Regions from separate parts of the Janthinobacterium sp. NKUCC08_JDC genome, predicted to be linked through region 2. Evidence: predicted binding sites of a transcription regulator. Region 2 holds the regulator's gene; each other region holds the start of a gene.
What was found. The regulator LexA, encoded in region 2, represses DNA repair genes until DNA is damaged. The targets are predictions, from matches to a motif close to ACTGTATNNNNATACAGT.
Positions count from the first base shown of each region.

Region 1 (7,477 bases), on a different contig from region 2:
ATAGTATTCGGTGACGTTCGAGGTGCGGCTGATGACGCCGATGGTGGCGTACAGGGTGATGGTGACGAGCATGAACAGGTAGCCGATCCACGCGCGCGGCATGCCTTCCTGTTCCAGCACGGACAAGGCCAGCAGGAAAGCGGCGAAACCGGCCGTAAACAGCAGGTAGTAGCGGCTCAGCCGCGCAAAGAAACTGCGCTGGCCGCTCATGCTTGCTCCTCGGCATGAAAGTCGCGGTCGAGGCGTCGCATGCGCCAGGCATAGAAGGCGATGATGGCCAGGTACACGAGCGAGGCGCCCTGGGCCGCCATATAGAAGGGCAGCGGCCAGCCGAACAGGTTCAGGTGCAGCAGCTCGCGCGCATAGAATACGGTTAGAAAACCCGTCAGCAGCCACACCAGCAGCAGGATGGCCGTCAGGCGCCGCGTCTTGCGCCAGTGGATGTCGCGGCGCGCCTGCAGCTCGGGGCTGGGCGCGTGCGATGGCCGCGCCGGGGCAACGGGTGGGCTCGGCTTATCCATACGTGACGTCATCCTCTTCTGGCGCGTCCGGCAACAGCAGGGCGATGCTCAGGCGTAGCAGGGTGCCCGGCAGCTTCGGCGACTGCGCGCGCGGATTGTTAAAAATATCGACTTCGGCGCCATGCTGCTGCGCAATTTCGCGCACGATGGCCAGGCCCAGGCCGCTACCGTCGACATTGCTGCCGAGAATGCGGTAAAAGCGTTCGAACACGTGCGCCCGCTCGGCCGGCGCAATGCCGGGACCCGTATCTTCCACTTCCAGGATGGCCAGTTCCAGGGTGCTGCGCACGCGCACCGTGACGCTGCCGCCCGACGGCGTGTAGCGCAGGGCGTTGTCGATCAGGTTGCTCAGCAGCTCGCGCAGCATCATGGCATTGCCGGAAATCATGATCGAATACGCGGGCTGCTCGAAGCCCAGGTCGATATGCTGGGCAAACGAAGCTTGCACCCAGTCCTGCACCACGCCGCGCGCCAGTTCGCTCAGCTCGATCGGCTCGAACGCCGTGCCCGCCTGCGGCTGGTTTTCCGCGCGCGCCAGGGCCAGCAGCTGGTTGACGAGGCGCGTGGCCGCTTCCGAACTTTTCGCCAGTTGCAGCAGCGAGCGGTGGATCTCGTCGTGGTCGGTCTGGCGCAGGGCCAGTTCCGACTGCATGCGCATGCCGGCCAGCGGCGTTTTCATCTGATGCGCGGCATCGGCGATGAAGCGTTTCTGCATGTCGATCGACAGCGATAGCCGCGCCAGCATCTCGTTGAGCGAACCGACCAGCGGCGTGATTTCCTCGGGTACCTGGCCCGATTCGATGGGCGATAAATCGTCGGGTGGCCGGGCGCGTATGCGCTCCTGCAATTGCGCCAGCGGCGACAGGCCGCGCGCCAGGGCAAACCAGACGAGAGCCAGGATCACGGGCAGGATGATGAACTGCGGCAAAATCACGCCCTTGATGATTTCATTGGCCAGCTGGGCGCGTTTCTCCAGGGTTTCGGCAACTTGTACCAGCGCGCGGTGCGGCTCATCGTCGTTGTCGGCAGGAATGTCGAGATAGCTGAACGCCACGCGCACGGGCGTGCCGTGGATGGTGTCGTTGCGAAACAGCACCATGCCGCTGCGGTATTTGTCGGGATCCTGCGGCGGCGGCAAATCGCGGTCGCCGGCCAGGTATTCGCCGCGCGGACCCACCACCAGGTAATACAGGGTGTCGACATCGTCGCCGCGCAGCAAGTCGCGGCCATTATTATTGCTGCTGTTCTTGTCCGGCGCGCGGCGCAACATGGCGCCATCGGCCTGCTTGACTTGCTGCGTGAGCACGGTCACGCTGTCTTCCAGCGCATGGTCGAACGGCTGATTGGCGATGCCCTTGGCCACCAGATAGGTGATGGCGATGCTCATCGGCCACAGCAGCAGCAGGGGCGCCAGCATCCAGTCGAGGATTTCGCCGAACAGCGAATGCTCGATGGTGTCGTCCTGCTCCGTGGTGGGCGGCTCGAACCAGTCGTCATCATCCGGCTCGTCCGCTGGCGCCTCGCGCGCCTTCACTTGCTGGCGGGTCCGCTGGCCGGGCTTGCCGACTCGCCCGCTTCAGCGTTCAGGCGCGCCGTTTCCGAGTATTTTTCCAGGCAATAGCCGAGGCCGCGCACGGTGGCGATGCGCACGCCGCCCACTTCGATCTTCTTGCGCAGGCGGTGCACATACACTTCGATGGCGTTGTTCGACACTTCCTCGCCCCATTCGCACAGGTGGTCGACCAGCTGCTCTTTCGAGACGAGGCGGCCGGTGCGGCCCAGCAGGATTTCCAGCAAGCCCAGTTCGCGCGCCGACAGGTCGAGCATCTGGTCGTTGATGTAGGCGCTGCGCCCCACCTGGTCGTAGCTGAGGGGGCCGTGCTTGATGATGGTGGCGCCGCCGCCAGCGCCGCGGCGCGTCAGGGCGCGCACTCTTGCCTCCAGTTCCGACAAGGCGAACGGCTTGGCCATATAATCATCGGCACCGAGGTCGAGGCCATTCACGCGTTGTTCGATGGAATCGGCGGCCGTCAGGATCAGCACAGGCAGCAGCGAAGCGCGTGCGCGCAGGCGGCGCAGCACTTCCAGGCCGGACATTTTGGGCAGGCCCAGGTCGAGGATCAGCAAGTCGAATTCCTGGGTGGACAGGGCCGTATCGGCCTCTTGCCCCGTCTTGACGTAGTCGATCGCATAACCGGACTGGCGCAGCGAGCGGGTCAGGCCATCGGCCAGCACGCTGTCATCTTCGGCAAGTAAAATACGCATGGTGCACTTCCTATGCTTTGCGGCGGTAGAAGCTTGTATTGTGTTTCATTTTCCGCAAGGTGGCGAATTTTTGTGAAAATCCACGCTTGTATTGATCTGTTTCAAAACAAATCCACGTTCCGCTTGCATTGATCACTGTTTTTTTATACAGTACTGTCTGTGTAAAGAATTTAACCCACTGGCGCTATCGCAGGCTGCACGGTTCACGTAGATGCGTCACGTGAATCCGCAACTGTAGAACGGCTGAAAGAACATATGGACGATAAAAAAGCTGTAGTACCCGCATCGGAAAAAGCCAAGGCGCTCGCCGCCGCACTGGCGCAGATCGAGAAGCAGTTTGGCAAAGGTTCGGTCATGCGCATGGATGCCAGCGCACCGATCGAAGAAGTGCAAGTCGTGTCGACCGGTTCGCTCGGCCTCGATATCGCGCTGGGCGTGGGCGGCTTGCCGCGCGGCCGCGTGGTGGAAATCTACGGTCCGGAATCGTCGGGTAAAACCACCTTGACCCTGCAAACCATCGCCGAAATGCAAAAACTGGGCGGCACGTGCGCCTTTATCGACGCCGAGCACGCGCTCGACGTCGGTTACGCGCAAAAGCTGGGCGTGAACCTGCACGAATTGCTGATCTCGCAACCGGACACGGGTGAGCAGGCGCTGGAAATCTGCGACGCCCTCGTGCGTTCGGGCAGCGTCGACCTCGTCGTCATCGACTCCGTGGCCGCACTGACGCCACGCGCCGAGATCGAAGGCGACATGGGCGATTCCCTGCCAGGCCTGCAAGCGCGCCTGATGTCGCAAGCCCTGCGCAAGCTGACCGGTTCCATCAACCGCACCAATACCCTGGTCATCTTCATCAACCAGATCCGCATGAAGATCGGCGTGATGTTCGGTAGCCCGGAAACAACCACGGGCGGCAATGCGCTGAAATTCTACGCCTCCGTGCGCCTGGATATCCGTCGCACCGGCTCGATCAAGTCCGGCGATGAAGTGATCGGCAACGAAACCAAGGTCAAGGTCGTCAAGAACAAGATCGCGCCACCGTTCAAGGAAGCGCACTTCGACATCCTGTACGGCGCAGGCACTTCGCGCGAAGGCGAAATCCTGGACCTGGGCTCGGATGCCAAGATCGTGGAAAAATCCGGTTCGTGGTACAGCTACAACGGCGAACGTATCGGCCAGGGCAAGGACAACGCTCGCGCCTTCCTGCAGGAGCGTCCGGCGCTGGCCCGCGAAATCGAAAACAAGGTCCGCGCTTCGCTGGGCGTGCGCGAACTGCCGCCGCTGGCTGCTGAAAAGCCGGAAAAAGCGGATAAAGCCGCCGACAAGGCTGCCAAGGCTGCGGAAGCCAAGCCAGAGTAGGTCGGATTAGCGCGGCAAAGCCGCGCGTAATCCGACAACACCACAGACGTCAACAATGTTGTCGGATTACGGTCCAAGGGCCCTGATCCGGCCTACGCATGGCTTGCCGCAAGGTAGGACCATGATCGCCGTCCCGCGCTGTTGCGCCGGGCGGCGATTGTGTTTGGGTGATGTGATTGTGGAATGAAAGACAAGGTGGGTGTATGGCCGCAGTACAACTAAGCCTGAAGGGCAGGGCGCTACGCTTTTTGTCGATGCGTGAACACAGCCGCATGGAATTGCGGCGCAAGCTTCAGCGCCATGCGCAGGAGGGCGATGACGTGGAAGCCTTGCTCGACAGCCTGGAGCAAGCCAATTGGCTGTCGCAGGAGCGCTTTTCCGAGTCGCTGATCCACCGCCGCTCGGCCCGCTTCGGCAATAGCCGCATCATGGCGGAGTTGCAAAGCCATGGCATCGGCGGCGAGGCGCTGCAGGAACTCAAGGCGGGCCTGGCCGAAGGGGAAGTTGCGCGCGCCTGCGAAGTGTGGCGCCGCAAGTTTGGTGAAGTAGCGCAGGATGCCGAGCAGCGCAACAAGCAGATGCGCTTCCTGATGCAGCGCGGCTTTTCCCAGCGCGCCGTGCAAGCGGCCTTGAAGGGGCTGGATCCCGACGAGGAATGAGGCTGACCATGGCGCGCCGGCCGGCCTCCGTCGTGCCCCATGAACTGCGCTTTCAAACGCCGTTTGTTTCCAGTATGGCGACGCCGCGCGATAAGGTATTCTGGCGCTCGAACGCTGTGCGATGCGCGCAGCACCACTGACCGTGACAGGATCGAGATGAGCAACTGGAATGCCGGCTATGTGGCCGAAATCGCCTATACCTATGGCTATTACGAAGAATTGAATCCTCTGCGCCTGCGGCTGCCCCTGCTGGCTGCCGGGCTTGCCTTGCCGGCCAGCGGCACGGCTTGCGAGCTGGGCTTTGGCCAGGGCATCAGCGCCAACATCCATGCGGCGGCGTCTTCCACGCGCTGGCATGGCAATGATTTCAATCCGTCCCAGGCCGCCTTTGCGCAGGAGCTGGCCAGCGTGACCGGCGCCGGCGCACAGTTCACGGACGAATCGTTCGCGCAGTTTTGCCGCCGTGACGACTTGCCCGATTTCGACTTTATCTGCCTGCACGGGATCTGGAGCTGGGTCTCGGCAGAAAATCGCGCCTTGATCGTCGATTTCCTGCAGCGCAAGCTGAAAGTGGGTGGCGTCGCCTATATCAGCTATAACACGCAGCCGGGCTGGAGTGCCATGATGCCGATGCGCGACTTGCTGGCCGAGCATAGCCGCGTCATGAGCGCGCCCGGCGTGGGCGTGCTGGCACGAGTCGACGGCGCCATCGATTTTGTCGACAGGATGATCGCCGTGCAACCGCGCTACCTGGAGGCCAATCCCCTGCTGGCGGACCGTTTCGAGAAGCTGAAAGCGCTGGACCGCAACTATATTGCACACGAATATTTCAATGCGGATTGGCAGCCGATGGCCTTTTCCAGCGTTGCGGCCATGCTGGGCGAGGCCAAGCTGGAGTTCGCCTCGTCCGCCAACTATACCGCTCTGGTCGACATGCTGAACCTGACGGCCGAACACCAGCAATTCCTGGCCGAGATACCCGATCCCGTCTTCCGCGAGACGACGCGCGCCTTTCTCGTCAACGAGCAATTCCGCAAGGATTACTGGGTCAAGGGCGCGCGCAGGCTGACGCCGTTGGCCCAGGTCAGCGCCGTGCGGGCCGTGCGCGTGATGCTGGCCGTGCCCCGCGACGAAGTGGTGTTGAGCGTGCATGGGGTGCTGGGCGACGCCGATATGGACGAGCGCGTGTATGCGCCCGTGCTCGACGCCATGGCCGACCATCGCGTGTACACGATAGGCGAACTGGAGCTGCAACTGGCGGGTAGCGAAGCCGGCCTGGCCGCCTTGCTGCAGATCATATTGGTGCTGGTCAGCAAGGGCAGCGTGCTTGCCGTCCAGGACGAGGCCGACATCGCCGTGGCGCGGCCGCAGACGGCGCGGCTGAATGCGCACTTGCTGGAGCAGGCGCTGGCAAGAACCGACTTGCACAGCCTCGCCAGCCCCCTGACGGGCGGCGGCGTGGTTGTATCGCATTTACAACAACTGTTCCTGTGGGCAAAACAGCAAGGTTGTCCAACGCCGCAAGAATGGGTGCGCGCGACGTGGCCGGTACTGCTGCGCCTGGAGCAACTGCTGACGAAGGACGGGCAGCCCTTGTTGACGGAAGAGGAAAACCTGGCCGAACTGCTGGCGCGCGCGGAATATTTTTCCGCGCGCACCTTGCCCGTTTTACGCGCACTGGGTGTGGCTGACTGAAGCGCGGTGCCGGCCAGTGCGCCGGTGCCGCAGGCATGCTTTCAAGTTATCTGCATTGTGAATAATTGTCATTGATTTTGCGATTTTCGTTAATGATTTGCGGCAGACGGCACGACCAATAAAAAATTATGTTGCGGCGCAACTAGCGCCCTGTGTGCTACACTTTTAGGGTTTTTGCGGCGCCGCAGGTGCGGTTGCTGTTCGTAGAAGCTGCGAACAGAGTGCTTTAGGCACATGGCTGCTTACTAATTATGGCCGCGCAAGCGGCATCGGTCTTATGCCCCTGTCAACTCCCGTATCCCGGCGCGCCCTACGGCACTCCCGCGTTATCGACGTCCAAGCGTATATGCGCGACGACGGCCTGTGGGATATTGACGCCCATATCACCGACATCAAAAGCTATGACGCGACCCTGGCCTCCGGCCCCCGTCCCGCCGGCGCCCCTCTGCATGACCTCCACTTACGTATTACCGTCGATCGCGAACTGACCATTGTCGAGGCCGAAGCTGCCTCCGATGCCGTGCCCTATCCCGGTTTTTGCGATACCATCGGCCCCGCTTACAGGGCGCTGATCGGTTTGAATTTATTGAAGAATTTCCGCCGCGACTTGAAACAGCGCCTGGCGGGAATCGCTGGCTGTACCCATTTGACCGAACTGGCGCAAGTCTTGCCGACTGCGACGGTTCAGGCATTTGCCGGCGATGTCTGGTCGACCCGTGACGGTGAGAATGCTGACTTGTCGCATGAAAAGCCGTTTCAACTCGACAAATGCCACGCCCTGCGCACCGATGGCGGGGCGGTGGCACAGTATTACCCGCGCTGGGTAGCCAAAGCGTGACCCCGGCGCTCTGTTTTTCCTGTTTTTTTTGCACCACTAACCGTATTTTTACAAATCAGTATCAGAAGGGAAGCCAGCATGAAAATCCATGAGTATCAAGCCAAAGAAATCCTCCGGCAGCACGGAGTGACGGTACCACG
Region 1 covers NZ_JAHKQW010000002.1:567,553-575,029, reverse strand. The annotation lists gene KO538_RS08615 (sodium:solute symporter family protein) at 1-210, opposite strand, end outside; gene KO538_RS08610 (DUF4212 domain-containing protein) at 207-521, opposite strand; gene KO538_RS08605 (sensor histidine kinase) at 514-2,055, opposite strand; gene KO538_RS08600 (response regulator transcription factor) at 2,052-2,786, opposite strand; gene recA (recombinase RecA) at 3,042-4,145, shown strand; gene recX (recombination regulator RecX) at 4,349-4,804, shown strand; gene KO538_RS08585 (class I SAM-dependent methyltransferase) at 4,961-6,499, shown strand; gene KO538_RS08580 (DUF2889 domain-containing protein) at 6,777-7,337, shown strand; gene sucC (ADP-forming succinate--CoA ligase subunit beta) at 7,416-7,477, shown strand, end outside.
Region 1: the regulator LexA is predicted to act here: its motif matches at 2,921-2,938, upstream of recA (recombinase RecA).

Region 2 (7,477 bases):
AGCCGGAAGCCAAGCCCGAGCCGAAGCCTGCCAAGCCGGCGCAATCGGCTGACGATGCCGCGCGCGCGCTGGCGATTCTGGAAGGCAAGCCGCAAGAGAAAGCACAGGACAAGGCGCACGATGCCGGCAGCGGCAAGTTCGTGGTGCAGGTGGCGGCCCTGGCGACGCAGGACAAGGTCGACGAATTGCAGGACAAGCTGCGCGATGCGGGCATCAAGTCGTACACGCAGAAAGTCTCGAGCCCGGCGGGCGAGCGCATCCGCGTGCGCGTGGGGCCGTTCGGCAGCCGCGAAGACGCTGAAAAGACCCGTGCCAAGCTGCAAAAGCTGGGCCTGGGCGGCAGCCTGGTACCGGCGTGATGTTGCAAGGCTGAGCGCGCGTGACGATCTTCGATTACCTGGTGCTGTTCGTGCTGGTGACGTCCGTGCTGATCAGCATGATGCGTGGCCTGGTCAAGGAAATACTGTCATTGGTCAGCTGGATCGTGGCGTTCGTCATTGCCAATGCGTATGGCGCTACCCTGGCGAAATTTCTGCCGGAAGCCGTGCCCGGCGAAGCCATCCGTTTGTTGCTGGCTTTCGTCGTGCTGTTCATCGGCGTGCGCATTTTGATGGGATTGCTGTCCATGACGGTCGACGCGCTCGTCAAGGTGACGGGCCTGAGCCTGGCCGACCGCACCCTGGGCACCCTGTTCGGTGTGGCGCGGGGCCTTGTGATCGTGCTGACCGCCGTCATCTTGTGTGGCATGACTTCCATACCGCAGCAGCCATTCTGGAAAAATGCGCAGCTCAGCCCGCTCGCGGAGCAGGGCGCGCGCGCCATCAAGCCTTATCTGCCTGCCGCTTACGCGCAGCATGTGAAATTTTGAATTTTTTTAAAATCAGTAGCACAGTTTAGGAGCACACCATGTGTGGCATCGTCGGCGTCGTTTCCCATCAACCTGTCAATCAATTGCTCTATGATGCATTGTTGCTCTTGCAACATCGCGGTCAGGACGCGGCAGGGATTGCGACCAATCACAGCAGTATGTTTTCCATGCACAAAGCCAACGGCCTCGTGCGAGACGTCTTCCGTACGCGCAACATGCGTTCGCTGCAAGGTACGACGGGCATCGGCCATTGCCGCTACCCGACGGCCGGTTCGTCGAGCGAAGAGGAAGCACAACCGTTCTATGTGAATGCGCCGTTCGGCATCACCCTGGCGCACAATGGCAACCTGACCAACTGGGAACAGTTGAAGCTGGAAATGTTCAAGAACGACCGCCGCCACATCAATACCGATTCCGATTCGGAAGTGCTGCTCAACGTGCTGGCGCATGAAATCCAGGAAGCGACGACGGGCCTGAACCTGGACCCGGAAGCCATCTTCAAGGCCGTTACCGTGCTGAACCGCCGCGTCAAGGGCGGTTACGCCGCCGTTGCGCAAATCGCCGGCGTGGGCTTGCTGGCCTTCCGCGACCCGCACGGCATCCGTCCGCTGTGCCTGGGCATCAATGAAACGGAGCAGGGTCCCGAATACCTGATCGCTTCCGAATCCGTAGCCCTGGAAGGCATGGGCTTCCGCTTCGTGCGTGACATCGGTCCCGGCGAAGCCGTCTTCATCGATGCCGACAAGAAATTGCACAGCGCCCAGTGCGCCGATAATGCCAGCCTGAACCCGTGCGTGTTCGAATTCGTCTATCTGGCCCGTCCCGACTCCGTCATCGACGGCGCTTCCGTGTACGCCACGCGCCTGAAAATGGGCGAATACCTGGCCGAGAAGATCCGCGCCGAATTGCCAGGCGTGCATATCGACGTGGTCATGCCGATTCCCGATTCCTCGCGTCCGGCCGCCATCCAGCTGGCCATGGCGTTGAACATCGAGTACCGCGAAGGCTTCATCAAGAACCGCTACATCGGCCGTACCTTCATCATGCCGGGCCAGGCGGCACGCAAGAAATCCGTGCGCCAGAAGCTCAACGCGATCCCGTCCGAATTCAAGGATAAAGTGGTGCTGCTGGTCGACGATTCCATCGTGCGCGGCACCACCAGCCGTGAAATCGTGCAGATGGCGCGTGAAGCGGGCGCGACGAAGGTCATCTTCGCCTCGGCCGCGCCACCGGTGATCTACCCGAACGTGTACGGCATCGACATGCCGACGCGCGACGAGCTGATCGCCTACGGCCGCACGACGGAAGAAGTGTGCCGCGAAATCACGGCCGACTACCTCGTGTACCAGGATATCGGCGCGCTGAAGCAGGCGATCGCCGACGTCAACCCGGCCCTGACGAACTTCGAGGCATCGTGCTTCGATGGCGTGTACGTGACGGGCGACGTGTCGCAGGAGTACCTGGACCGCCTGGAATATGCACGCCACCATCCGAAGGCGGCAGCGCCCGAAGATACGCCGCGTTCCCAGCTGAACCTGAACCTGGCGACAACGGAAGCATAAGTACCTGCCCGGCCGATGCCGGGCTTTTTTTGGGGTCGGACCCTCAGGTCGGACCCCGGCACTTGCCTTGGGTTAAGCGGCAAGACGAGTATTTGGAACTTCCACCATGACCAACAAAAAAACCTACGGCTTCACCACCACCATCCTGCACAACGACCGCCGCAAGGGCATCGAGCACGGCTCGCTGCACAAGCCCGTGCATACTTCCGTTGCCTTCGGTTACGCCGATGCGCGCCAGCTCGCGTCCGTGTTCCAGGGCAAGGAGCCGGGCTTCCGTTATGGCCGCCAGGGCAATCCGACCGTCTCCTCACTGGAAGACAAGGTCAACAAGATGGAAGACGGCGTGGCGACCCTGTGCTTCGCCACCGGCATGGGCGCCATCGGCGCCGTGGTGCAATCGTTGCTGCGCGCGGGTGACCATGTCGTGTCGTCGGCCTTTTTGTTTGGCAACACCAACAGCTTGTGGCAAACGGTGACGGGGCAGGGCATCGGCGTGTCGTTCGTCGACGCCACCGAGGTGGCCAATGTGGCCGCGGCCATTACGCCGGCCACGCGCATCGTGTTTGTGGAAACCATCGCCAATCCGCGCACGCAAATCGCCGACCTGAAGAAAATCGGCGACCTGTGCCGCGAGAAGGGCATCTTGTACATCGTCGACAACACGATGACGACGCCATACCTGTTCCGCCCGAAAGCTGTGGGCGCGGGTCTGGTGGTCAATGCCTTGACGAAATCCATCGGCGGCCACGGCAATGCGCTGGGCGGCAGCTTGACGGACACGGGCGTGTTCGACTGGACGCAGTATCCGAACATTTTCGAGAACTACAAGAAGGCGGCGCCCGCGCAGTGGGGCATCGCGCAAATCCGTGCCAAGGCCTTGCGCGACTTCGGCGCATCCTTGGGGCCGGAAGCGGCGCATCATATCGCTGTTGGCGCGGAAACCATGGCCTTGCGCATGGATCGCACCTGCTCGAACGCTTTGGCGCTGGCCACCATGTTGCAGGCGGATCCAAGAGTGGCGGCCGTGCATTATCCTGGCCTGGTGTCGCACCCGCAGCACGCACTGGCGACGGACATGTTCCGCAGCTATGGTTCGCTGTTCAGCTTTGAGCTGAAAGATGGCATCGACTGCTTCGATTTCCTCAATCGTCTCAATCTTGCGATTCCCGCCAGCAACCTCGGCGACACGCGCACCTTGGTCATTCCCGTCGCCCACACGATTTTCTACGAGATGGGTGCCGAGCGCCGCGCCAGCATGGGCATCGCCGAATCGCTGATCCGCGTGTCCGTCGGTATCGAGGATGAAGCAGACTTATTGGAAGATTTCAGCAGCGCACTGGACGCATAAGCAGCCGCGCACCATGTAAAAAGGGCCGCGACAGGGATGCTGTCGCGGCCCTTTTTTTCGTGCGGCAGTTTAATGCCAGCTGCGCATCAAGCCTACCGCCAAACCTTCCAGGGCGAATTCATCTTCCGGCGACACGGTAATGACCTTGAAGTCCGGATTTTCCGGCAGCAGTTCGATGACGGAGCCCGTCTTCTTGTAGCGCTTGACGGTGACTTCGTCGCCGATGCGGGCGACGACGATCTGGCCATTCTTGGCGCTGTCGACTTTTTTCACGGCCAATAAATCGCCATCCATGATGCCGGCGTCGCGCATGGACCAGCCGCGCACCTTCAGCAGGAAGTCGGGCTTGGCCGAGAACAGGGCCGGATCGACGTTGTAGCTCGCTTCCAGGTTTTCCTGCGCCAGGATGGGCGAACCTGCCGCCACCCGGCCGATCAGGGGAAGCGACATCAGCAGGGCTGCCGGCACTTTCGATGGCGGCGCTTCGGCGGCCGCACCGATCAGGCGGATGCCGCGCGAGGTGCCGGGCGAAATCTCGATCGCGCCCTTGCGGGCCAGGGCCTGCAAATGCTCTTCGGCCGCATTGGCCGATTTGAAACCCAGTTCATTGGCGATTTCGGCACGGGTGGGAGGAAAGCCCGTGTTTTCAATCGCGTCCTTGATCAGGTTCAGGATTTGTTCTTGTCGTGCTGTCAGCTTGATCATGAGCGGTGGGTGCATACTAAAATGCTGTCTATATGAACAGTCTGTATTTTTGTACAGTATCGCCCACTATGCAAGGGGATTTCCGTGTTTTGGGCGAATTTCGCAAGAAATACTTGTCCACGGTCGGAAAGCACGGTGGCGCACGGGCTTTTCGGGCGCTTGTGGAAGGAATGATTGAAACGTTTGCAAAAGACGGTTATAATCTTCGGCTGACCTTCCCACACCCGTCTTGACGCCGGGGTGGGCGATTATCAATCCGACCTGAAGGAGTTTGCATGCGTCATTATGAAATAGTCTTTATCGTCCATCCGGACCAAAGCGAGCAAGTGCCCGCGATGATCGAACGCTACAAAGCCAGCGTAACCACCCGCGGCGGTTCGGTTCACCGCGTGGAAGATTGGGGCCGCCGTCAAATGGCTTACTCGATCCAAAAGCTGCCTAAAGCACACTACATCTGCCTGAACATCGAATGCGACAACGAGACCCTGGTCGAGTTGGAAACAGCATTCAAATTCAATGATGCCGTGTTGCGTCACCTGACCGTTAAAATGAAGAAAGCTGAAACAGCTCCTTCGCCGATGATGAAATCGGTACAACGCGAAGACGCGGCCAAAAGCCACCGCACCGAAGCACCAGCAGCCGCTCCAGCCGCAGCAGCAGCTTAATTCTTGACCAGGATCGTGCGCTGAACCAGCTACAAGTAACCGCCATCATTGCCGAGCGCGAAATATTGCGCTATACCCCGGCAGGGCTGCCGATTGTGAATGCAGTATTGCAACACAGTTCGCAGCAGATGGAAGCAGGGATTGCCCGTTTGACCGAGTTTGATGTTGCCGCGCTAGCCGCTGGCGAAATCTCAGGCAGGTTCAGTCAGGCAAGCTTGGGCGGGGTGTATCAGTTCACGGGTTTCCTGGCCAGGAAGAGCCGCAACAGCAAGAGTTTGGTGTTTCACATCATTGATTTTAGTGCAGTCAATTCTGACTAGCGCATTTTAGATACAGGAGCCTGACATGGCATTCGGTAAAAAGTTCGACAAAAATAAGCTCAAGCTTAAAGAAAAACGCAAACAGCAAAACCCGTTGTTCAAACGCAAGAAGTTCTGCCGCTTCACCGCAGCTCACGTTGAGCAAGTCGACTACAAAGACGTCGACACGCTGAAAGACTTCGTCCAAGAAAACGGCAAGATCATGCCAGCACGCCTGACCGGTACCAAAGCGCACTACCAGCGCCAAGTTGACACCGCAATCAAGCGCGCTCGCTTCCTCGCGCTGCTGCCATACACCGATCTGCACCACGCTTAATCGGTCAGATATTCCTGGAGAAGAACTATGCAAATCATTCTGTTAGAAAAAGTTGTTAACGTCGGTAACCTCGGCGAAGTCGTCAAAGTCAAAGACGGTTACGCACGTAACTTCCTGATCCCGCAACGCCTGGCACGTCGTGCTACGGCAACCGCTGTGGCTGAATTCGAAGTCAAGCGCGCCGAACTGGAAAAAGCTGCTGCCGCCAAACTGGCCGCATCGCAAGCCCAGGGCGAAAAACTGAGCGGTCTGACCGTTCAAGTTGCTCAAAAAGCTGGTGTTGATGGCCGTCTGTTCGGTTCCGTCACCAACTTCGACATCGCTGAAGCGCTGACCAAGCAAGGTTTTGCTGTTGAAAAAGCACAAATCCGCATGCCTACCGGCCCGCTGAAGATCGTTGGCGAGCACAACGTTTCGGTTGCTCTGCACACCGACGTGGTCGTGGAAGTTGTTATCGCTGTCGTTCCAGACGCGAACGCGTAATTGTCTGCGGGCCTGGCCCGCAAGCATTGCCGCACTATGAAAAGCCGGGTTCGCCCGGCTTTTTTGTGGCCTTTTTTTCGCTCAATTTCAGCCCTTTATTTTTGCCAGCACGCCGAAGCGGGTATAATTCGCGCCATGAACGCCCCCTCTGATCCGCAACTGGATTCCCTCCGTATTCCGCCGCATTCGATCGAAGCAGAACAATCCGTCATCGGTGGTCTGCTGCGCGACAATGCCGCCTATGACCGCATCGCCGACTTCATGCATGCGGAGGATTTCTATCGCTATGACCATCGCATCATCTTCGAGCAAATCGTTAAGATGGTTAACGCTTCCAAGCCAGCCGATGTCATTACTGTTTTTGAAACCCTGACCCAGCTCGGCAAGGCCGATGACGTGGGCGGACTCGCTTACCTGAACGCCATGGCGCAAAACACGCCATCGGCCGCGAACATCCGGCGTTACGCCGAGATCGTGCGCGACCGCGGCGTGCTGCGTAAACTCATCACCGTCGCCGACGATATCTCCGGTACGGCCTTCAGCCCGCAAGGCAAGGAAGTCAAGCAGATGCTTGACGAGGCCGAATCGAAGATTTTCGCCATCGCCGAAGAAGGCGCGCGCGGCGCCCAGGGCTGGACCGCCATCCAGCCCCTGCTGACGCAGGTGGTCGAGCGTATCGACGAACTGTACAGCCGTGACAACCAGAGTGAAATCACGGGCGTGCCCACCGGTTTCATCGACCTCGACCGCATGACCTCGGGTCTGCAGCCGGGCGACCTGGTGATCGTGGCGGGCCGTCCTTCGATGGGCAAGACGGCGTTTTCCGTCAACATCGGTGAAAACGTGGCCATCGACAGCGGCTTGCCCGTGGCCGTGTTCTCGATGGAGATGGGCGGCGCCCAGCTGGCCATGCGTATGCTCGGCTCCGTCGGACAGCTCGACCAGCACCGTTTGCGTACCGGCCGCCTGAACGACGAAGACTGGCCGCGCCTGACGAATGCCATTCAGAAGATGAACGACGCGCAGTTGTACATCGATGAAACGCCGGCGCTCAATTCCATCGAATTGCGTGCCCGCTCGCGCCGCTTGTCGCGTCAATGCGGCAAGCTGGGCCTGATCATCGTCGATTACTTGCAACTGATGTCGGCCAATACGCCGGGCGACAACCGTGCCACGGAGATTTCCGAGATTTCGCGGGGCTTGAAAGGCC
Region 2 covers NZ_JAHKQW010000001.1:845,048-852,524, reverse strand. The annotation lists gene KO538_RS03925 (SPOR domain-containing protein) at 1-359, shown strand, start outside; gene KO538_RS03920 (CvpA family protein) at 380-868, shown strand; gene purF (amidophosphoribosyltransferase) at 907-2,430, shown strand; gene KO538_RS03910 (cystathionine gamma-synthase family protein) at 2,537-3,778, shown strand; gene lexA (transcriptional repressor LexA) at 3,848-4,483, opposite strand; gene rpsF (30S ribosomal protein S6) at 4,759-5,148, shown strand; gene priB (primosomal replication protein N) at 5,169-5,468, shown strand; gene rpsR (30S ribosomal protein S18) at 5,494-5,784, shown strand; gene rplI (50S ribosomal protein L9) at 5,812-6,267, shown strand; gene KO538_RS03880 (replicative DNA helicase) at 6,403-7,477, shown strand, end outside.

Region 3 (7,477 bases), on a different contig from region 2:
CTGTCGTTCAGGCCCGTCGTCACCAGCATGGCCGGGTAATTCTTGCGCGCAATGTTGTCGTAGGGCGAGTAGCTGAGCATGTAGTCGTAGGCCGTCTTCTGGTTCGGGTCGCCCCATTCCAGGTACTCGCCCGTCGTCAGCGGCAGGCTGGCGTCCATCATGGTGTTCATCACGTCGACGAAGGGCACGGCCGCGTGCACGGCGTGGAACAGCTCGGGACGCATGTTGACGACGGCGCCCATCAGCAAGCCGCCGGCGCTGCCGCCCTGGATGATCAGGCGGTTCGGGCTCGTCCATTTTTCACGCACCAGGTAGTCGGCGCTGTCGATGAAGTCATTGAAGGTGTTCTTCTTCTTCATCAGCATGCCGTCTTCATGCCACGCTTCGCCCATGTCCGTGCCGCCGCGGATATGCGCTTGCGCATAGATGACGCCACGGTCCAGCAGGCTGATGCGGCTGATGGCAAAAGTGGCTTCCGTCGAGATGCCATACGAACCATACGAATACAGCAGCAGCGGCGCGGAACCGTCGAGCTTGACGCCTTTCTTGTAGACGACCCACAACGGCACCTGCACGCCATCGCGCGCCTTCACCCACAAGCGCTGCGTCGTGTAGCGGCTGCCATCAAAGCCGCCGACGATTTCCTGCTGCTTGAGCACCGTGCGCTTGCCGTCTTGCATGCTCATGTCGATGACGGTGGGCGGCGTGACGGGCGACTGGTAGGACATGCGAAATTGCGTGGCGGAAAACTCCGGCGTACCGGCCGCCGTGGCCAGGTAGACGGGGTCGTCGAACTGCACCGTTTTCCAGTTCTTCCGCGCGAAATCATGGATGCGGGCGCGGTTCAGGGCGCGGGCTTTTTCCATCACCACCAGATAGCCCTGGAAGACGTCGATGGACTGGATCACGGCATCCTTGTTGTGCGGCACGACGCTCTTCCAGTTCTTCGGCTGCGGGGCGGTCACTGGCGCGCTGACGACGCGGAAATTCTTCGCCTCTTTGTTGGTCAGAATAAACAGCTGGCCGTCGCGGTGCTCGATGCCGTAGCGGTGGCCTTTTTCACGTTTCAGCACGCTCTGGAAACTGCCTTCGGGCTTGCTCGTTGGCAGCAGCAGCACTTCGCTCGTATCCGTGCTGCGCGCAGTGAGCACGAAGTAGCGATGGTCGCGGGTGCGGCTCACGCCGATGGCGAACTGTTCCACTGGCTCGTGGTAGACCTGCTGCAAGGTGCCGCCCAGGGGCAGGCGGAACAAGCGGTCCGCGCGCTTGGTGGTGGCGTCTTCCTGCGTCAGCATCAGGGTGGCGTTGTCCGCCGCCCACGCCAGCGAGGTCACGCGCGGCATGGTGTCGCCCAGCAGCTTGCCCGTCTTCAAATCCTTGACATGCAGTTCGTACTGGCGGAAACCCGTCGTGTCGGTGGTGTAGGCCAGCAACTGTTCATTCGGGCTGATGGCAAACGCACGTACGGCAAAGAATTTGTGGCCTTCGGCCAATTGATTCTGGTCCAGCAGAATTTCTTCAAGCGCCTGCACATCGTAGGCGCCGTTCTTGCCGACAGGACGGCGGCAGTGAATCGGGTATTGCTTGCCTGCTTCCGTGCGCGTGTAATAGTAGAAATTGCCTTGGCGCGCAGGCACGGACAGGTCCACTTCCTGCATGCGTCCCTTGACTTCCGCAGTCACCTTGTCGGCCAGCGGCTGGATCGGGGCCGTGACGGCGGCCGTGTAGGCGTTTTCCGCATTCAGGTAATCGATCACGGCAGGATCGGTCTTCTTTTGCAGCCAGCGGTAGTCGTCCGTGACGACCGTGCCGTGGCGCGTTTCCTGCCAGGCCGTCTTGGCGGCAACGGGCGCCGACATGGTGGCGACGGTAGCGGTGGCGGCGTCGGCGGCCAGCGCGGATGGCGCCAGCGAGGACAGCAGCAGGGCCGGCAGGATGGATAACCAGGCGGACCGGCGGCGCGCAGCGTGATGGGCGATAGACAAGGCGACTCCTTTGAATAGTTGTGTCAGGATTGTAATCTTGCTATTGAGAAAAGCAACCGCCTTGCGCGTGCGTTTCAACTTGCATCCATGGGCATTTCCAGCGATACTGTATATAACTACAGTATCCCGCCGCGAGGTGTCCTTGACCACATCTGCCTCCCCCTTTCCCGAGCCACCCGCAGCCCGCCGCTGGATAGCGCATCTGGACATGGACGCCTTCTTTGCCTCCGTGGAACTGTTGAAATATCCGGAATTGCGCGGCGAAGCCGTCGTCATCGGCGGTGGGCGTCTGCAGCAGCCCGTGCTGCAGGAAGACGGCACGCGGCAATTTGCGCGCATGCGCGACTACGTGGGGCGCGGCGTCGTCACCACGTCGACGTATGCGGCGCGCGTGTTCGGCGTGTTTTCCGCCATGGGCATCATGAAGGCGGCCAAGCTGGCGCCCGACAGCATCCTGCTGCCGGCCGATTTCGAGGCCTACCGCGACTATTCAGCGCGCTTCAAGCAGGCCGTGGCCCAGTTGTGCCCCATCATCCAGAACGTGGGCATCGATGAAATCTATGTTGATCTCACCGAATACGGCGAGCAGGCGCCGGCCATGGCGGCGCGCCTGAAGGCGGCCGTGTTCGAAGCCACGGGCCTGTCGTGCTCGATCGGCCTGGCACCCAACAAATTGCTGGCGAAAATCTGTTCCGACCTGGAAAAACCGGACGGCCTGACCATCCTGAACCCGGAGGATATTGAAACGCGCGTGTGGCCCTTGCCGGCGAAAAAGATCAACGGCATCGGTCCGAAAGCCACGGCCAAGCTGGAAGCGCTGGGCATTGTCACCATTGGCGAGCTGGCCCGGGCCGACATGGCCATGCTGCGCACGCAGTTCGGCGACCTGTACACGGGCTGGCTGCGCCAGGCGGCGCTGGGCATCGATGACCGGCCCGTGCAGACGAGCCGGGAAACCAAGTCCGTCAGCCGCGAAACGACGTTCGAGCGCGACTTGCAGGTGGTGCGCGACCGCGCCACCCTGTCGGAAAAACTGGAAAGCCTGTGTACGCGCGTGGCGGGCGACTTGGATAAACAGTCGCTGGCGGGGCGCACGGTGGGCATCAAGCTGCGCTTCGAGGATTTCAGCACCGTCACGCGCGACATCACCCTGCCCAGCGCCACGGCGGACGCCGCCGCCATCCTGCGCGCCAGCCGCGATTGCTTGCGGCGCGTGCCATTTGACAAGAAAATCCGCCTGCTGGGCGTGCGCATCTCGACCTTGTCGGACCCGGCCATCGTGACGCGGCAGGCACCGGCCCAGGCGGAGCTGTTTCCCGCCCTGTAGCGGCATTCCCCACGCAGCAACAACACCGCGCCAGTCCGCGCTTTTGACGGCATTCCCGTGTCGAAAGTGTAGAATGGCGTTCCCCTGGCACTACTGAAACAAACGGAAGACAAAAACTATGTGGTTCAAGAATCTTCAGATTTACCGCCTGCCCGCACCGTGGGCTTACACGCCAGAACAACTGGAAGAGGCGCTGTCCTCGAACAAATTTACGCCGGCGACCAGCATGGATCTGATGCGCCAGGGCTGGGATACGCCACGCCCGAACGGCGGCCTGGTCCACGTGGTCAACAAACAGATGCTGATCCTGCTGGGCACGGAAAAGAAACTGCTGCCAGCGACCGTCATCAACCAGGTGGCCAAGGCCCGCGCCGCCGAGATGGAAGAAGCGCAAGGCTTTGCGCCTGGTAAAAAGGCCATGAAGGAATTGAAGGAACGCGTGGCCGACGAGCTGCTGCCGCGCGCCTTCAGCATCCGCAGCAACGTCTGGACGTGGATCGACCCCGTCAATGGCTGGCTGGTGGTCGATGCCGCCAGCCCGGCGAAAGCCGATGAAGTCATCAAGCTGCTGTTGAAAGCCGTCGACAAACTGCCGCTGGAAAGTCTGCGCGTGCAGCGCTCGCCCGTGGCGGTGATGACGGAATGGCTGCAGGCCGACGATGCGCCGGCCGGCTTCACGGTCGACATGGATACGGAATTGCGCGCCACGGGCGAAAGCAAGGCCACCGTGCGCTACGTGCGCCACACCCTGGAAGCGGACGACGTGCGCCGCCACATCGCGGCCGGCAAGCAGTGCACGCGCCTGGCCATGACGTGGAACGACAAGATCTCATTCGTGCTGACGGAGTCGCTGGCCATCAAGAGCGTCAAGCCGCTCGACGTGATCAAGGAAACGGAATCGAGCACGAAGAACGACGAAGAGCGTTTCGACGGCGACGTGATGCTGATGACGGGCGAGCTGAGCAAGCTGATGGCCGACGTGGTCGAAGCATTGGGCGGCGAAGCGACGGCGTAACAGCCGTCATGCCGGTACAAAAAAGGAGCTGCGGCTCCTTTTTTTCGTCTGCGCAATATGTCGCGCCATAAAAAAAGCGCCTTGCACGGTGAAGTGCAAGGCGCTTTCGGACAAGCTAATTCACAACGTCACATTAGAACTTGTAGTTGCCGGTGATGTAGAACGAACGCATCATTGGATCGGCGTAGCGTGGGTCGAAACCAACCTGGTGGCCCGACGAAGCGCGCAGCGACAGCGGTGGTGCACGGTCGAACAGGTTTTTGATACCTGCGCGGATCGTGGTTTGCTTGTCAAAGGCGAAACGTGCTTGCCAGTCGAACGTGGTGTACGACGGTACTTGCAGGCGGAAGTTTTTCTCTTCCTGCTGGGTCGCCAGGTTGTACACGGTAGCGGCTGCATCGGTGTAGCCGTTACGGTAGTTGACCGTTACCGTGTTGCTCAGGCGGCCCGTATCCAGGGTCGTCGTCAGCTTCATCAGGTTGCGGAACGTGACTTCGTTGGTGTCGCCGAAGAAGTTCATGTTGCTGGTGTAGATATTATCGCTACCGGCTTTGGTGTAGTTGGCGTGCAACATGTGCGTACCGCTCAATTGGGCGGTCAGCTTGCCGAAGGAGAACTTGTGGTTGGCCGACAGATCCCAGTCGATACCACGGTATTCCTTCTTGCCGATGTTGACCGACAGTTTCTTGAACGAGTAGTAGGTGATGCCGGTCGATGGTTCGGTATAAGTTCCGAAGCTCGACGCATACTTGATCGGATCGGCAAATGCTTGCTCTTCGGAAACTTCCGACACGGCATTGCGCAGTTTCACATCCCACAGGTCGGCGCCGAACGAGAAGGCCGAGCTAGGTTCGACACGGAAGCCCAGGGTGAACTGTTTCGACTTTTCCGATTGCAGATCCGGATTGCCTTGCGACACGGCGTTGTATTGCGTTGCTTCCGCGCGGCACAGTGCGTTACCTGGGTATGGGCAGTCAAATTTCTTGGCGGTAAAGCCGGCGTTGACCAGTGGCTGTGCAATTTCCAGCATGCTTGGCGCCTTGAAGCCCGTGCCGTAGGAACCGCGGATCAGCACGGTCTGTACTGGCTGCCAGCGTGCCGATACCTTGTAGGTATTGGCGCTGTCTTTTTTGCCGACAGTTTTGTTGTTCAGCTTGTCATCGATCGCCTTGACGGCGTCGTGACGGCCACCCACGGTCATTTCGAACGACTTGGTCAACGGTGCCAGCAACTCGACGAATGCGCCGTAGGTGTCGCGGCTCATGTCGTAGGCGGCCTTGGTGTTGAAGTTGTAGATATCGTCGCCGGTGGCATTGCTGCCTGGCGATTGCTCATAGGTATAGGTGCGGTAGTCGCCACCGATACCGAGGCTGGCTTTGCCGCCTGGCAGGCTGAACAATTCACGCGAGCCGTGCGTATCGACGCCGCGCATCGTGGTCGATGCGGTACGCACGGAGCCAACGAACTGCGCACCAGCGATTTGCGCTTGCACCGATGGTTTTTGCGTCACTGCGAACGGGTTGAAGTCCGGATTGGCGAGGATGTTCTTGAACTCCTGGCTCTTCTGGTAACCGCCCGTGTAGCGCTCGTCAATCGAGTTTTGCGACCAGGTCAGGCCGCTTTCGAAGTTCCACGCGCCCAGTTCGCCTTCCACACCAACGACCATGTGTTTGGTTTCGGTGATGGTGTTGCTGGCGCGCAGACCGAAGTCGGTGCTGCGGTAGTTGGCGGTGATCGACTTGACGTCGGCACGTTGCGCTGGCGTCAGGTACGGCGATACATAGGTGTTGTACAGCGGGCTGCCCTTGGCGATCGAAATCGGGATTGGATTGGCGGCGATACGCGCCGTCAGGTCGTAGCGCGAGTAGGCCAGTTCGGCGAACGCGTTCAGGTTGTCGTTCAGCTTGTACGTAGCTTTGGAGAACAGGCTGTCGCGTTTCGATTGCGGTACGACTTCCACGGTGGAGCCCGTGTCGAAGCCGCAAGCGCGCGCATTGCTGGTCGTCTTGTAGGAGTCTTCAGGGCACTTGCCATTCATCGCCAGGTAAGGCGTAAAGGCTGTCGATTTAGCACCGCTATTGTAGGCAACTGTGGCGCCTGCTGGCGAAGCCGAGGTGCTGGTGCGGTCCCATACATAGTTGTTGCCGTTGCGGCTGAATGGCACATACGAGGTAGCGGCGAAATCGCGGTCAGTGGCGCGCAGTTTCGATTGCTCATCGTGGCGGTACGACAGCAGCACGTTGAAGCGGTCTTCGTCCAGGTCGCCGAAACCGTAGGTGACGCTGGTATTCCAGGCGTTGCCGCCTTTGTCTTCCGGACCGCCATAGGTGGCTTCCAGAGTGGCGCCTTGCTGGTTTTTCTTCAGGATGAAGTTCAGTACGCCGGCAATGGCGTCCGAGCCGTACAGGGCCGAAGCGCCGTCGGTCAGGATCTCGACGCGCTCAACGGCGCTCATCGGGATGGCGTTCAGGTTGACCGTGGTGCCGGAGCCTTGTGGTGCGATGCGGCGGCCGTTCAGCAGTACCAGGGTGTAGGACTCGCCGATACCGTGCAGCGATGCACTGGTATTGCCGCCCGAGTCGGAACCGGCAGCAACTGCGCCGATGGTGAAGCCTTGCATGGCTGGCAGGGCCTGGATCAGGTCGGCTACCGAAGTGGCGCCCGATTTGGCGATCGCTTCTTGCGACAGGCGCTGTACAGGCAGTGCGCCTTCGACAGCGATACGCTTGATACTCGAACCGGTAATTTCAACTTTTTGAATTGCTTCGTCCGCCATGGATTGGCCGGAGAACAAGACGCTGCCTGCCAGGACGGTCAGGGCCAGGCGTACGCTGCGCACGCCAATTTTTTCTTTAAATGCCATTGTAACAATTACTCCGTAGTAGTTTTAATAACGACAAGCGGCACACGAGCACCGATATAGCCATCGGGTAGATGGTCTGCGGTGCTCGTGTACGGTAGGCGGAACCACGTCGGTGGGAGGTGGAAGACTACTTGGTGCAATATTGTTATAAATGCACTTTTGACTTGTCGAGGCAAACATTATGTCGTCTCAGCAAGAAAAAATGCACCTCAACCGTGTCGGATTTGGCAATAAATTCGAGATACTGAAGAATATTTGATTTAAATGTTAAATATAGATTTTATATT
Region 3 covers NZ_JAHKQW010000008.1:92,002-99,478, reverse strand. The annotation lists gene KO538_RS19090 (S9 family peptidase) at 1-1,985, opposite strand, end outside; gene dinB (DNA polymerase IV) at 2,179-3,312, shown strand; gene KO538_RS19080 (recombination-associated protein RdgC) at 3,431-4,327, shown strand; gene KO538_RS19075 (TonB-dependent receptor) at 4,461-7,190, opposite strand.
Region 3: the regulator LexA is predicted to act here: its motif matches at 2,091-2,108, upstream of dinB (DNA polymerase IV).